2 linked regions of the Desulfitobacterium hafniense DCB-2 genome follow. The protein of the gene in region 1 binds, or shares a complex with, the protein of each later gene. Links are inferred from orthologs where the notes say so. Each region holds a gene or a part of one and is shown in the gene's direction. Other genes may lie near its edges.

The links.
Region 2: the proteins of gcvH (region 1) and DHAF_RS14445 are in contact, whole or in part, in a crystal structure (PDB 3A7A), measured with the Escherichia coli proteins. The link is inferred for Desulfitobacterium hafniense DCB-2 from one-to-one orthologs.

Annotation. Positions count from the first base shown.
Region 1 is NC_011830.1:4,280,682-4,288,192, reverse strand. What follows is about bases 1-2,760. They hold gcvH (glycine cleavage system protein GcvH), read left to right. Parts: upstream 1-1,067; coding sequence 1,068-1,454; downstream 1,455-2,760. Other genes in these bases: gcvPA (aminomethyl-transferring glycine dehydrogenase subunit GcvPA), read left to right, coding at 1,455-2,760; gcvT (glycine cleavage system aminomethyltransferase GcvT), read left to right, coding at 1-935. In the rest of the region: more of gcvPA, read left to right, coding at 2,761-2,795; aminomethyl-transferring glycine dehydrogenase subunit GcvPB, read left to right, coding at 2,792-4,255; DHAF_RS20125 (hypothetical protein), read left to right, coding at 4,594-4,803; DHAF_RS20120 (phosphate propanoyltransferase), read left to right, coding at 4,920-5,498; DHAF_RS20115 (L-2-amino-thiazoline-4-carboxylic acid hydrolase), read right to left, coding at 5,772-6,425; DHAF_RS20110 (TetR/AcrR family transcriptional regulator), read right to left, coding at 6,665-7,276. UniProt on the Escherichia coli protein: The glycine cleavage system catalyzes the degradation of glycine. The H protein shuttles the methylamine group of glycine from the P protein to the T protein.
Region 2 is NC_011830.1:3,101,174-3,104,136, reverse strand. It holds DHAF_RS14445 (lipoate--protein ligase), read left to right. Parts: upstream 1-961; coding sequence 962-1,966; downstream 1,967-2,963. Other genes in the region: DHAF_RS14440 (aldo/keto reductase), read left to right, coding at 1,990-2,859; DHAF_RS14450 (D-serine ammonia-lyase), read left to right, coding at 1-917. UniProt on the Escherichia coli protein: Catalyzes both the ATP-dependent activation of exogenously supplied lipoate to lipoyl-AMP and the transfer of the activated lipoyl onto the lipoyl domains of lipoate-dependent enzymes.

The DNA of each region.
Region 1 (7,511 bases):
GTGAGGTGGAGTTGAAGGGAAAGGATAGCCTTGCTTTTTTGCAGTACCTATTGACCAATGATGTGTCGCGAATTCAGGATAACCAGATTCAGTATTCCCCCATGTGCACCTCTGCTGGGGGTGTGGTGGATGATCTGCTGGTCTATCGTTATAGCCGGGAGCATTTTTTGCTGGTGGTCAATGCCTCCAATACGGATAAGGATTTTGCCTGGATGCAGGCTCAAGCTGAGGGCTTCGAAATAAGTCTGGAAAATCGCTCCGGGGACTTTGCCCAATTGGCTTTGCAAGGCCCTTGGGCGGAGAAAATCCTGCAAAAGCTGACAAGTATGGATTTAGCACAGATCAACTACTATTGGTTTAAGCATGGGGAAGTGGACGGAGTCCTTTGCCTGATTTCCAGGACAGGTTATACCGGGGAAGACGGCTTTGAAATTTACCTGCCTCCCGAGCATGCTCCCCGGATGTGGGAAAGAATTCTCGAGGTTGGAGGGTCGGAGGGAGTTCAGCCCATTGGTCTGGGCGCCCGGGATACTCTCCGTTTTGAAGCCAGGCTGCCTTTATACGGCAATGAACTGGGGCCGGATATCACACCTTTGGAGGCCGGGCTAGGGTTTTTTGTCAAGCTGGAGAAGGATAACTTTATCGGTAAAGAGGCGTTATCAGCCCAGAAGGAAAAGGGAGTGCCGAGAAAGTTGGTAGGCCTGGAAATGATCGAACGGGGCATAGCCCGCTCCCATTATCCCCTTCAGAAAGAGGGTAAAGAAATCGGCTTTATTACTTCAGGTTCTTTTTCACCTACTTTAAACAAAAACATTGCCCTTGGCTTGATTCCCCCGGAGTATGCTCAAATAGGGGAAACCTTGGATGTGATCATTCGTGGGAAAGCCGTTAAAGCCCGGATTATTCCTTCACTGTTCTACAAACGGCAGGGGTAAAGCGGTGCGAAAATCGTCCTCGCCGGGCAAGGCAGGTTTTAAGTGCTGCAGAGCACTGGGGATGTTAAAAAACACGATTAAATGGGGTTAGGGACCTGTTCCTTTTCCCCGCAAAATAAGGAGGATGATAGTATGAATCCAGTAGAATTAAAGTACAGCAAATCTCATGAGTGGGCTAAGGTCGAAGGAAATACTGTGACTTTGGGGATTACGGCTCACGCTCAGGACAGCTTAGGAGATGTGGTCTTTGTGGAGCTGCCTGATAACGATACCACGGTGGTGGCCGGGGAGGCCTTTGGAACCGTTGAATCCGTCAAGGCCGTGTCGGATATGATTGCTCCGGTCAGCGGCAAGGTTATCGATTATAATCAAGAGGTGCTGGATTCTCCGGAACTTCTCAATGATGATCCTTATGGTGAGGGATGGCTGATTAAGGTGGAAGTGGATGATCTGACGGTATTGGATGAACTCTTATCAGCCGCGGAATATGAGGCGTTTCTTGCGGAGGAGGGCCAATAAATGAATTATGTGCCGAACACGGTGGACCAGCAGGAACAGATCCTCACCCGGATTGGCGTGGGCTCCCTTGAAGAGCTTTTTGCGGATATCCCGGAAAGCGTTCGGCGCCAGGCCCAATTGAAGATTCGGGAAGGGCTGTCTGAGCTGGAACTGGTAAAATATATGGGCAGGCTGGCTGCAGAGAATAAAACGGTGGAAGAGTATACCTCTTATCTGGGAGCGGGGGCTTATGAGCATTTTATCCCCAGCTATGTGGATCAGCTCTTGCTGCGCTCGGAGTTCTATACGGCCTATACCCCTTATCAACCGGAGATCAGCCAAGGGACCTTGCAGGCCATCTATGAGTTCCAGACCCTTGTCTGTGAGCTGACCGGAATGGACGGGGCCAATGCTTCCATGTATGATGGGGCATCGGCCCTCGCCGAAGCAGCTTTAATGAGCTGTGACGCCACCCGGAGAAAGAAAGTCCTGGTGCCTCAAACGATTCATCCGGAATACCGGGAGGTCCTCCGGACCTATCTGCTTCCCCGGGGGGTGGAAATCCTGGAGATCCCTTATCAGGAGGGAGCTGTAGACTCTGAGGCTTTAGAAAAAGCATTGAATACCGAGGTGGCGGCGGTTCTGATCCAAAGCCCTAATTTCTTCGGTATGATCGAAAAAGCTGTAGAGATCGGCCAAATGGCTCATGCCAAGGGCGGACTGCTGGTGATGGCGGTTAATCCGGTGTCTTTGGGATTGCTTAAATCTCCCGGGGAGCTGGGGGCGGATATCGTGGTCGGCGAGGGTCAGCCCTTTGGCAATCCCCTGAACTTCGGCGGTCCCTATCTGGGGTTTCTGGCTTGCCGGGAAAAATATGTACGCCGGATGCCGGGGCGGATCGTAGGCGCCACCAAAGATAAAAACGGCAAGAAGGGCTATGTGCTCACTCTGCAAGCCCGGGAACAGCATATCCGCCGGGAAAAGGCAGCCTCCAATATCTGTTCTAACGAGGCCCTTTGTGCCCTGGCTTTTACCATTCATCTCTCGGGATTGGGAAAACGGGGATTAAAGGAGATGGCCAGGCTTAATCTGCAGAAGGCCCATTACGGGGCTGAGGAGATTGGCAAGCTTCCCGGCATGAGCCTTGCTTTCCAAGGTCCTTTCTTCCATGAATTTGTGATCAAGACTGAGGTCAGTCCCCGCAAAATCAATGAAGCTCTTTTAAGCCATAAGATCATCGGCGGTCTGGAGCTTTCCCGCTTCTACCCTGAGCTGGATCAGCATCTTCTCTTCTGCGTAACGGAAACCAAGACCAAGGAAGATATTGACAGGCTGGTGGCCGGAATGGGGGAGATAAAATGAGAGCCTTGGAACCGCTGATTTTTGAACTAAGCAGGGAAGGGAGAACAGGGGTAAGCCTGCCCTCCTGCGATGTGCCGGAAATTCCTCTCGAGGATCTGATTCCTCAAGAGTTTTTAAGAGATAAGGAACCTGAACTGCCGGAAGTTTCCGAGGTGGATGTGGTCCGTCACTTCACCCGGCTCTCTTCCTTCAATCATGGAGTGGATACGGGTTTCTATCCTTTAGGCTCCTGCACCATGAAATATAACCCTAAGGTTAATGAGAAACTGGCCCGCTTGCCGGGCTTCAGTCAGATTCATCCCTATCAGCCGGAAGAATTAACTCAGGGTGCCCTGGGTTTGATGGTTGAACTCCAGGAGGAACTTGCCGAGATTACCGGCATGGATGCCTTTACATTACAGCCCGCTGCCGGTGCCCATGGGGAGATGACCGGGATTCTGATCATCAAGGCCTACCATGACCACCGTCAGGATGTTAAGCGCAGGAAGGTTATTGTTCCCGATTCCGCTCATGGGACCAACCCGGCCACAGGGGCCATGGCCGGCTATGACATTGTTCAGGTGCCCAGCAATGAGCGGGGAGGGGTGGACATCGAGGCCTTGCGCCAGGTGGCCAATGATGAAGTGGCTGCCTTGATGCTGACCAACCCTAACACTCTGGGATTATTTGATGAAAACATCCTGGAAATCGCTGAAATCATCCACTCTGTGGGGGGCCTGATCTATTATGATGGAGCCAACGCCAATGCCATTATGGGAATAGCCCGCCCCGGGGATATGGGCTTTGATGTGGTGCATCTTAATCTGCACAAGACCTTCTCCACTCCCCATGGCGGCGGGGGCCCAGGGTCAGGCCCGGTAGGGGTGAAGGAATTCCTCGCTCCCTATCTGCCTAAACCCGTGGCAATCCGGACCCCTGAGGGCCGTTACTCATGGGATGAGGACCGTCCGCTCTCCATTGGCCGGGTAAGAGCTTTTCAGGCTAATTTCGGAGTCCTGGTAAAGGCCTATGCCTATATCCGGGCCTTAGGCGGAGAAGGGCTGAAAGCCGCCTCTCAAAATGCCGTCCTCAACGCCAACTTCCTGATGAGCATCCTGAAAGAGCATTATCACCTGCCCTATGACCGGGTGTGCATGCATGAGTTTATCATCACTCCCAAAAATCTCAAGAACTATGGCATCCATACCTTGGATATTGCCAAGCGGCTTCTGGATTATGGCTACCATCCCCCGACGATCTACTTCCCCCTCATTGTGGAAGAGGCCATGATGATCGAGCCTACAGAGACTGAGAGCCTGGAAACTCTGGAGCAATTTGCCCGAGTGATGATCCAAATCGCTGAAGAAGTGAAGCAGGACGCGGAAATGGTGAAAAATGCCCCCCATGATACCCTGGTAACCCGTTTGGATGAAACAGGGGCTGCCCGCAAACCCGATCTGCGCTGGCGGAAACCGCAGTAAGGGCTTTGTCGCCATAGCAGCAGCCATTAGTGAGTAATCAGAAGGCTATGATTAGTAAAAAGATCTCCCTGCCGTTTTTTTGGCGGGAGATCTTTCGATACTTTTTTGGGGGCATCTTCAAGGCCTCTCTTAGCTCCCATAGCCTTTCCCAAGACACCCGACCATGCCGCTTAAGCGGCGTCGGTAAAGACGGAAAAAGCTGCTTGGATCGGTAACTTATCCTACAAAACCTTGCATGCACAAACCCGAAAAGCAGCCCAAGGATTTTGCTTTATGAAAGGAAGCGAATTTAAGCGAGCGGAAACAAAACTTCGCGAAAAGCATGCAGCGGAGAAAGGTTGGAAACAGGACGTTTCCAACCCGCCATTGAGCAGGAGCGATTTGGCGGGGTACCTTTCGGAGCGGAGGGCTTGAGCGGTAGTTTTGTCCGCGCAGCTTATGGAGCGACTGGTGTAAAGCAAAATCCTGGAGACTCGGCTTTCGCCTCTCTTCCAGAACAACATGTAATGCCCCAAGCAGCTTTAGGAAAGGCTAAGAAAACCCTTTAAAAAACCCTTAAGCCAAAGTAACAATTTTCAGATACAGATTTTTGCCGAATTGTGGAGTATAATTAATCAATGTGCATACGAGAAGCTTGCAAAATCTAAACCAGGAGGTTATTATAATGCAAACCTTTAAAGTTCCCGTAGGAATTTCCAATCGCCATGTTCATCTCTCTGAAGAACATATTGAAATTTTATTTGGTGCCGGACATCAGTTGACCCGGACCAAGGATTTATCCCAGCCCGGTCAATTCGCCTGTGAAGAAACGGTAACCCTGGTGGGGCCAAAGGGCACCATGGCCAATATCCGGGTGCTGGGACCTGCCCGCAAAGCAACCCAGGTGGAATTGGCAGCCACGGACACCTTTAAGCTTGGCGTCAAACCCCCGGTCCGGGATTCGGGAGATCTTTCCGAAACGCCTGGTTTGGAGCTGGTTGGCCCTGCCGGAAAAGTGCAGATCGAAGCCGGAACCATTATTGCTGCCCGCCATATTCATATGACTCCGCAAGATGCTGAAAAATACGGTTTAAAAGATGGAGATCATGTCAAGGTCCAAGTCACCGGGCCACGGGCCGGGGTCTTTGAACGGGTATTGATTCGGGTAAACCCCAATTATGCGCTGGATATGCATGTGGATACGGACGAAGGCAATGCCTTTGGTTTAAAAAATGGGGATTTGCTGGACGTTATTATCGAGTAAGAACTCACTCGGCATCCCCATTGGTAATGAGGCAATAGGGATGCTGTACGTATACTATTCGAATGAGAACAACGCTAATAAAATAAACCTGTCACAGGAAGAGGAGTTTCTTGTCCTGGGACGGGTTTTTTTACAATAAAACGCTATGCGTTCCGGTGGTCGTGTATGAAGCGGAAATAGAAAATCCTTTGCTTGCGAACCGCCGCCCGGAGGGAAAATTGTTTTGCTGATCACGTACGGCGAGGAGCTGGTGAAGAGGTGCTGCACGCATCTTTACCGGCTCGGGGGATGACGGACATTCGTTTTTTTTACAACATGAAATCTGCATACATCATCGCCGTCGGCCAGCGTTTGGGTGCGAATCAGATTCGCTCCCATTTGGTCATAGGTAATAAAATCAATGTTACAGATATATTTTACGAGAGCAAAGCAGTCTTCGCGTTTTCCAAGCTCGCATATGGCGCACTGACGAAACGTGGTGATGTGCTCGTCCGGACCTTTTATTTCATGTGTAAAGACCCAATCCGTACTGTATTCCCGTTTCTGCGAACGCTCCGCGGCGATGGTTTTTTGGCGCATCATTTTTTCGGAAAAGGCATCCTTTTGGGAATAGGATTTGAGCAAGAACGGTGTATGTGCCGCATGATCTGTCATTTCCCCGAACATTTGCTCGCTGATGGTGCCGTTCGCTGCCTTATAAACCGCAAAAAACATCGCAGCCATGATAAGACCTGAGCGGAAAATGTTATCCTTACCGCCCACCGAAGGGGTTCTGAGCAGCATTTCCCGATATTCCTTCTTCGCTTTTCTGCGGATCAAAGCTGTTTTTTCTTTTCCCAGGATGCCGGTAAGATAGCCGAAAACCCTTTTACTAAACATAAGAAACAAAATTCTTGCCTGCATATCATAGGTGAAGGTTTCTTTCATTGCCGTTCCTCTCCTCATCTCACGTTAATGAAGCGCCAGTCCGTTGACAAAAATCTTTCCTTTGCGCTCCCTGCCGGAAAGCTTGTCGCCGGCTTCCCCCGGCAGGGCCTGACATAGGACAGAATGCTCCCTATGACACCTTTTTTTTATTTATTCTCCTCCTTGGGGGGAGTTTTAGTTAGTGAATGCTAACTTTTATGTTAAAAAATTTTGGCATGTTCGGTCTCGTGCTTTAAGGTTCAAAACCCTAAAACAGCTTGCCAGTTAAAAAATTTAGTAATGATGCGGCAATGGTGCAGCGCTTTTTCTTTGGAAAAATCATGGATAATCGTTTCGAACAGGGTGGACCAATATGCCGTCAGGAGGATGTGGAGCTCATCTTCGTCAATGCGGTTTTTTGTAAGCCCCCGGGCAAAGGCTTTTTCCACAAAGGCCAGGGTATGTTTGGTGTTCTCAGCTACAAAATCATTCAAAAAATTCGCATATACGGAGCCTGCGGAGCAGCACAAAAGAAGCTTAAAGCCGTCGTATCTGGAGTAAAGAAACTCGATCCATCTTTGGTGGGTTGCTTCCGACATATCCCACACCGCCTGCATTTCTGCCCGTTCCAGGTGCTCATAATTACTCTGTTCCACGGCTTCGCTTAAGGCGTTGATGTCCTTCAGAGTAGGTTCCAGTACGGCCGCGAACAATTCCTCCTTTCCGGAAAATCTTTTGTACAGAGCGCCGGTGGTGACGCCGGCTTTTTGGCATATTTCCCGCAAGGAAGCCTCGGCAAATCCCTTTTGCAAAAACTCTTCTTTGGCGCTGACCAATATCTTAGGATCAATGCTGCAATTGGGTAATGACATGACATCCCTCCCACGTAGATAACCGTGTTATCGATAACGATGTTATCAGTATAATGCAATCCTTTTTTCCTGTCAAGATATACGCCTGTTTCTGCAATTGCCGCCGAGCGGGTTGGGGTGAAATATCCTTGTCTGATTCGACCTTTTGTTAGGCATGACCATATAGACAACAAGTGGGTCGACAGTGTCGACCTGGCGAAGTAACAAAGTGTGCGAAAGCAGTCTTTGGGGACTT
Region 2 (2,963 bases), 1.2 Mb from region 1 along the record:
TGACCAGGGAAGACGATTATGCCAGGTTAAAGGATTCTTCGTTCAGAGATGTTTTGTCTCATTATAAAATTGCTGTGGGTTCCACAGGAAATCTCGGGTTGAGCATCGGCGTGATGGGAGCTGAATTGGGCTTTAAAGTCACTGTCCATATGTCTGCCGATGCCAAAGGGTGGAAAAAAGCACTTTTGCGCTCCAAGGGAGTGGAGGTGATTGAATACACCTCCGACTATAGTAAGGCTGTGGAAGAAGGCCGCAGGCAGGCTGAAGGTGATTCCCGCTGTCACTTTATTGACGATGAAAATTCCCGGGATCTGTTTTTAGGCTATGCTGTAGCAGGACTGAGGCTTAAGGAGCAATTAGAAAAATTGAACCGCAAGGTTGATGCCGACCACCCTCTTTTTGTTTACCTGCCCTGTGGGGTGGGAGGGGGACCGGGGGGAGTGACCTTTGGCTTAAAGCAGGTGTTCCAGGAGCATGTTCATTGTTTCTTTGCCGAGCCGACTCATTCTCCCTGTATGGTGTTGGGATTAGCGACAGGGCTTCATGATGGCATCGCTGTTCAGGATATTGGGCTGGATAACAAGACCGAAGCCGATGGGTTGGCCGTAGGCAGAGCTTCCCGCTTCGTAGGCAAGATCATGGCAGGCTTGCTGAGCGGGGCCTTCACCGTGGAGGATGCAGAACTTTTCCGCTTGCTGCAGGCTCTTGATCATGCAGAGGGGATACAATGCGAGCCTTCGGCTTTGGCAGGAATGGCCGGTCCGGCCCGGCTCCTGCTGTGTAAGGAAGGCCTTCAATATATCAGGGAGCACCGGCTTGAAGAGGGATTGAAAAAGGGAACCCATCTGATTTGGGCGACCGGCGGCAGTCTCGTCCCTGAGGAAGTGATGAAGGACTATCTGTCACGAGGAAAATAGAGGGTTATTTCAGGTAATACTAATCGATAAGGAGGGGGGTCCCCATGTCTTGCCCGGTAAAAACTAAAATTGTGCTGTCTGATTCATTTGATCCCTGGCACAATCTGGCCTTGGAAGAATTCCTTTTACATAAGGTGGAGAAAGATCAGATTCTCCTTTATCTATGGCAAAATCAAAACACCGTAGTTATCGGAAGAAATCAAAATCCCTGGCAGGAATGCCGCTGTACCCTTCTTGAAGAAGATGGAGGAAAACTGGCCCGTCGTCTTTCCGGGGGCGGGGCGGTTTTTCATGATTTAGGCAATCTCAATTTTACCTTTATTATGGATCGGGAGCTTTATGATTTGCACAAACAGCTCCAGGTTATCTTAGGGGGAGTAAACAGTTTAGGAATTCAAGCCGAATTTACCGGCCGCAATGATCTGACTGTGGAGGGAAAGAAGTTTTCGGGGAATGCTTTCTATTTTGAAAAAGATAAAGCATACCACCACGGTACGGTTCTTGTTCATGTGGACGGGGAAAAAGTGGGGAAATACCTTCAGGTATCCAAGGAAAAAATGGCGGCCAAGGGAGTACAGTCGGTTCAATCCCGGATCACCAACCTCCGCAATTATTTACCGGATTTGTCCATTGAGGAGATGAAGGGAACTCTGATGGCAAGCTTTCAAAGCCTCTATGGTGCCTGTCCGGAGCCTCTGCGTATAAAGGATACGGATTATGACCTGGGCGGACTTTATGAAAAATACGCTTCCTGGGATTGGCGCTACGGTAAGACGCCCCAATTTGACCTTGTCCTGGAGACCCGTTTTCCCTGGGGAGGGATAGAATTAGGCTTTACTCTGCGCCAAGGCAAGATTATTGGCTCAACCATCTATTCTGATGCTATGAATGCACACCTCATCCAGGAGATCAGTGCTTCATTTCTTAACCGGACTCTGAATAGTAGTGAATTGCTTCTTGCCTTGGAATCACTTCAGGTTCAGGAAGAAGATCTGATGATTCTTCAGGATATGAAAGAATGGATTGGCGAAAAGATTAAAGACGTTTAAGGGAGGAAAGGAAGGTAGAGAGAATGAATCAGAAAAAGATCCTCCGGGAAGTCCTTCTGCCCGATGGAACCAAACTGCCCAAACTCGGCCAGGGGACCTGGTATATGGGGGAGAAAAGCCGGCTATGGCAGCAAGAGGTTAAAGCTCTGGCCATGGGAATCGAGTACGGAATGACCCTGATCGATACGGCTGAGATGTATGGAGAGGGAGCGGCGGAGGAATTAGTGGGAGAAGCGATCAAGCCTTATCCTCGGGAAACCCTCCATATCGTCTCGAAAGTCTATCCTCATCATGCCGGGCGCAAGACGATCTTCAAAAGCTGTGAGGCTTCTTTAAGGCGTCTTGGCCTGGACTATCTTGATCTGTATCTGCTCCACTGGCGGGGAAATATCCCCCTTGAAGAGACTGTGGAGTGCATGAACGAGTTAGTGGCTCAAGGAAAGATCAAGCATTGGGGCGTGTCCAATTTTGATACGGAGGATATGGAAGAGCTTTGGCAAACACCCGGAGGGGATCGGTGCTCAACGAATCAAGTGCTCTACCACTTAAATTCCCGGGGGACTGAATATGATTTGCAGCCATGGCTCAAAGCGCACCGGCTGCCGATGATGGCTTACTGCCCCATGGCTCATAATCTGAGCACACGGCAAAGAATAGCCCAAAACCCAGTAGTTCAGGAGATTGCCCAAAACTATGGCCTGACTGTGGAGCAGATACTCCTTTGCTTTGTCTTGGGGCAGGAGAATGTTATGGCCATACCCAAGGCTTCTCAACCCGACCATGTCAAGGATAATGCCCAGGTTTACGATATCTCGATCCATGAGGAAGATTGGCAAAGAATTAATCTCGCTTTTCCTGCCCCCCAACATAAAACTTATTTGGATATATTATAATACTGCGGATAGAGATCGATATCTTACATACATGATACTGTGAGAATAGGCTTGTGTGATTTGATAGCCACATTCGGACTATTTATATTTGTAGCATAATAGTA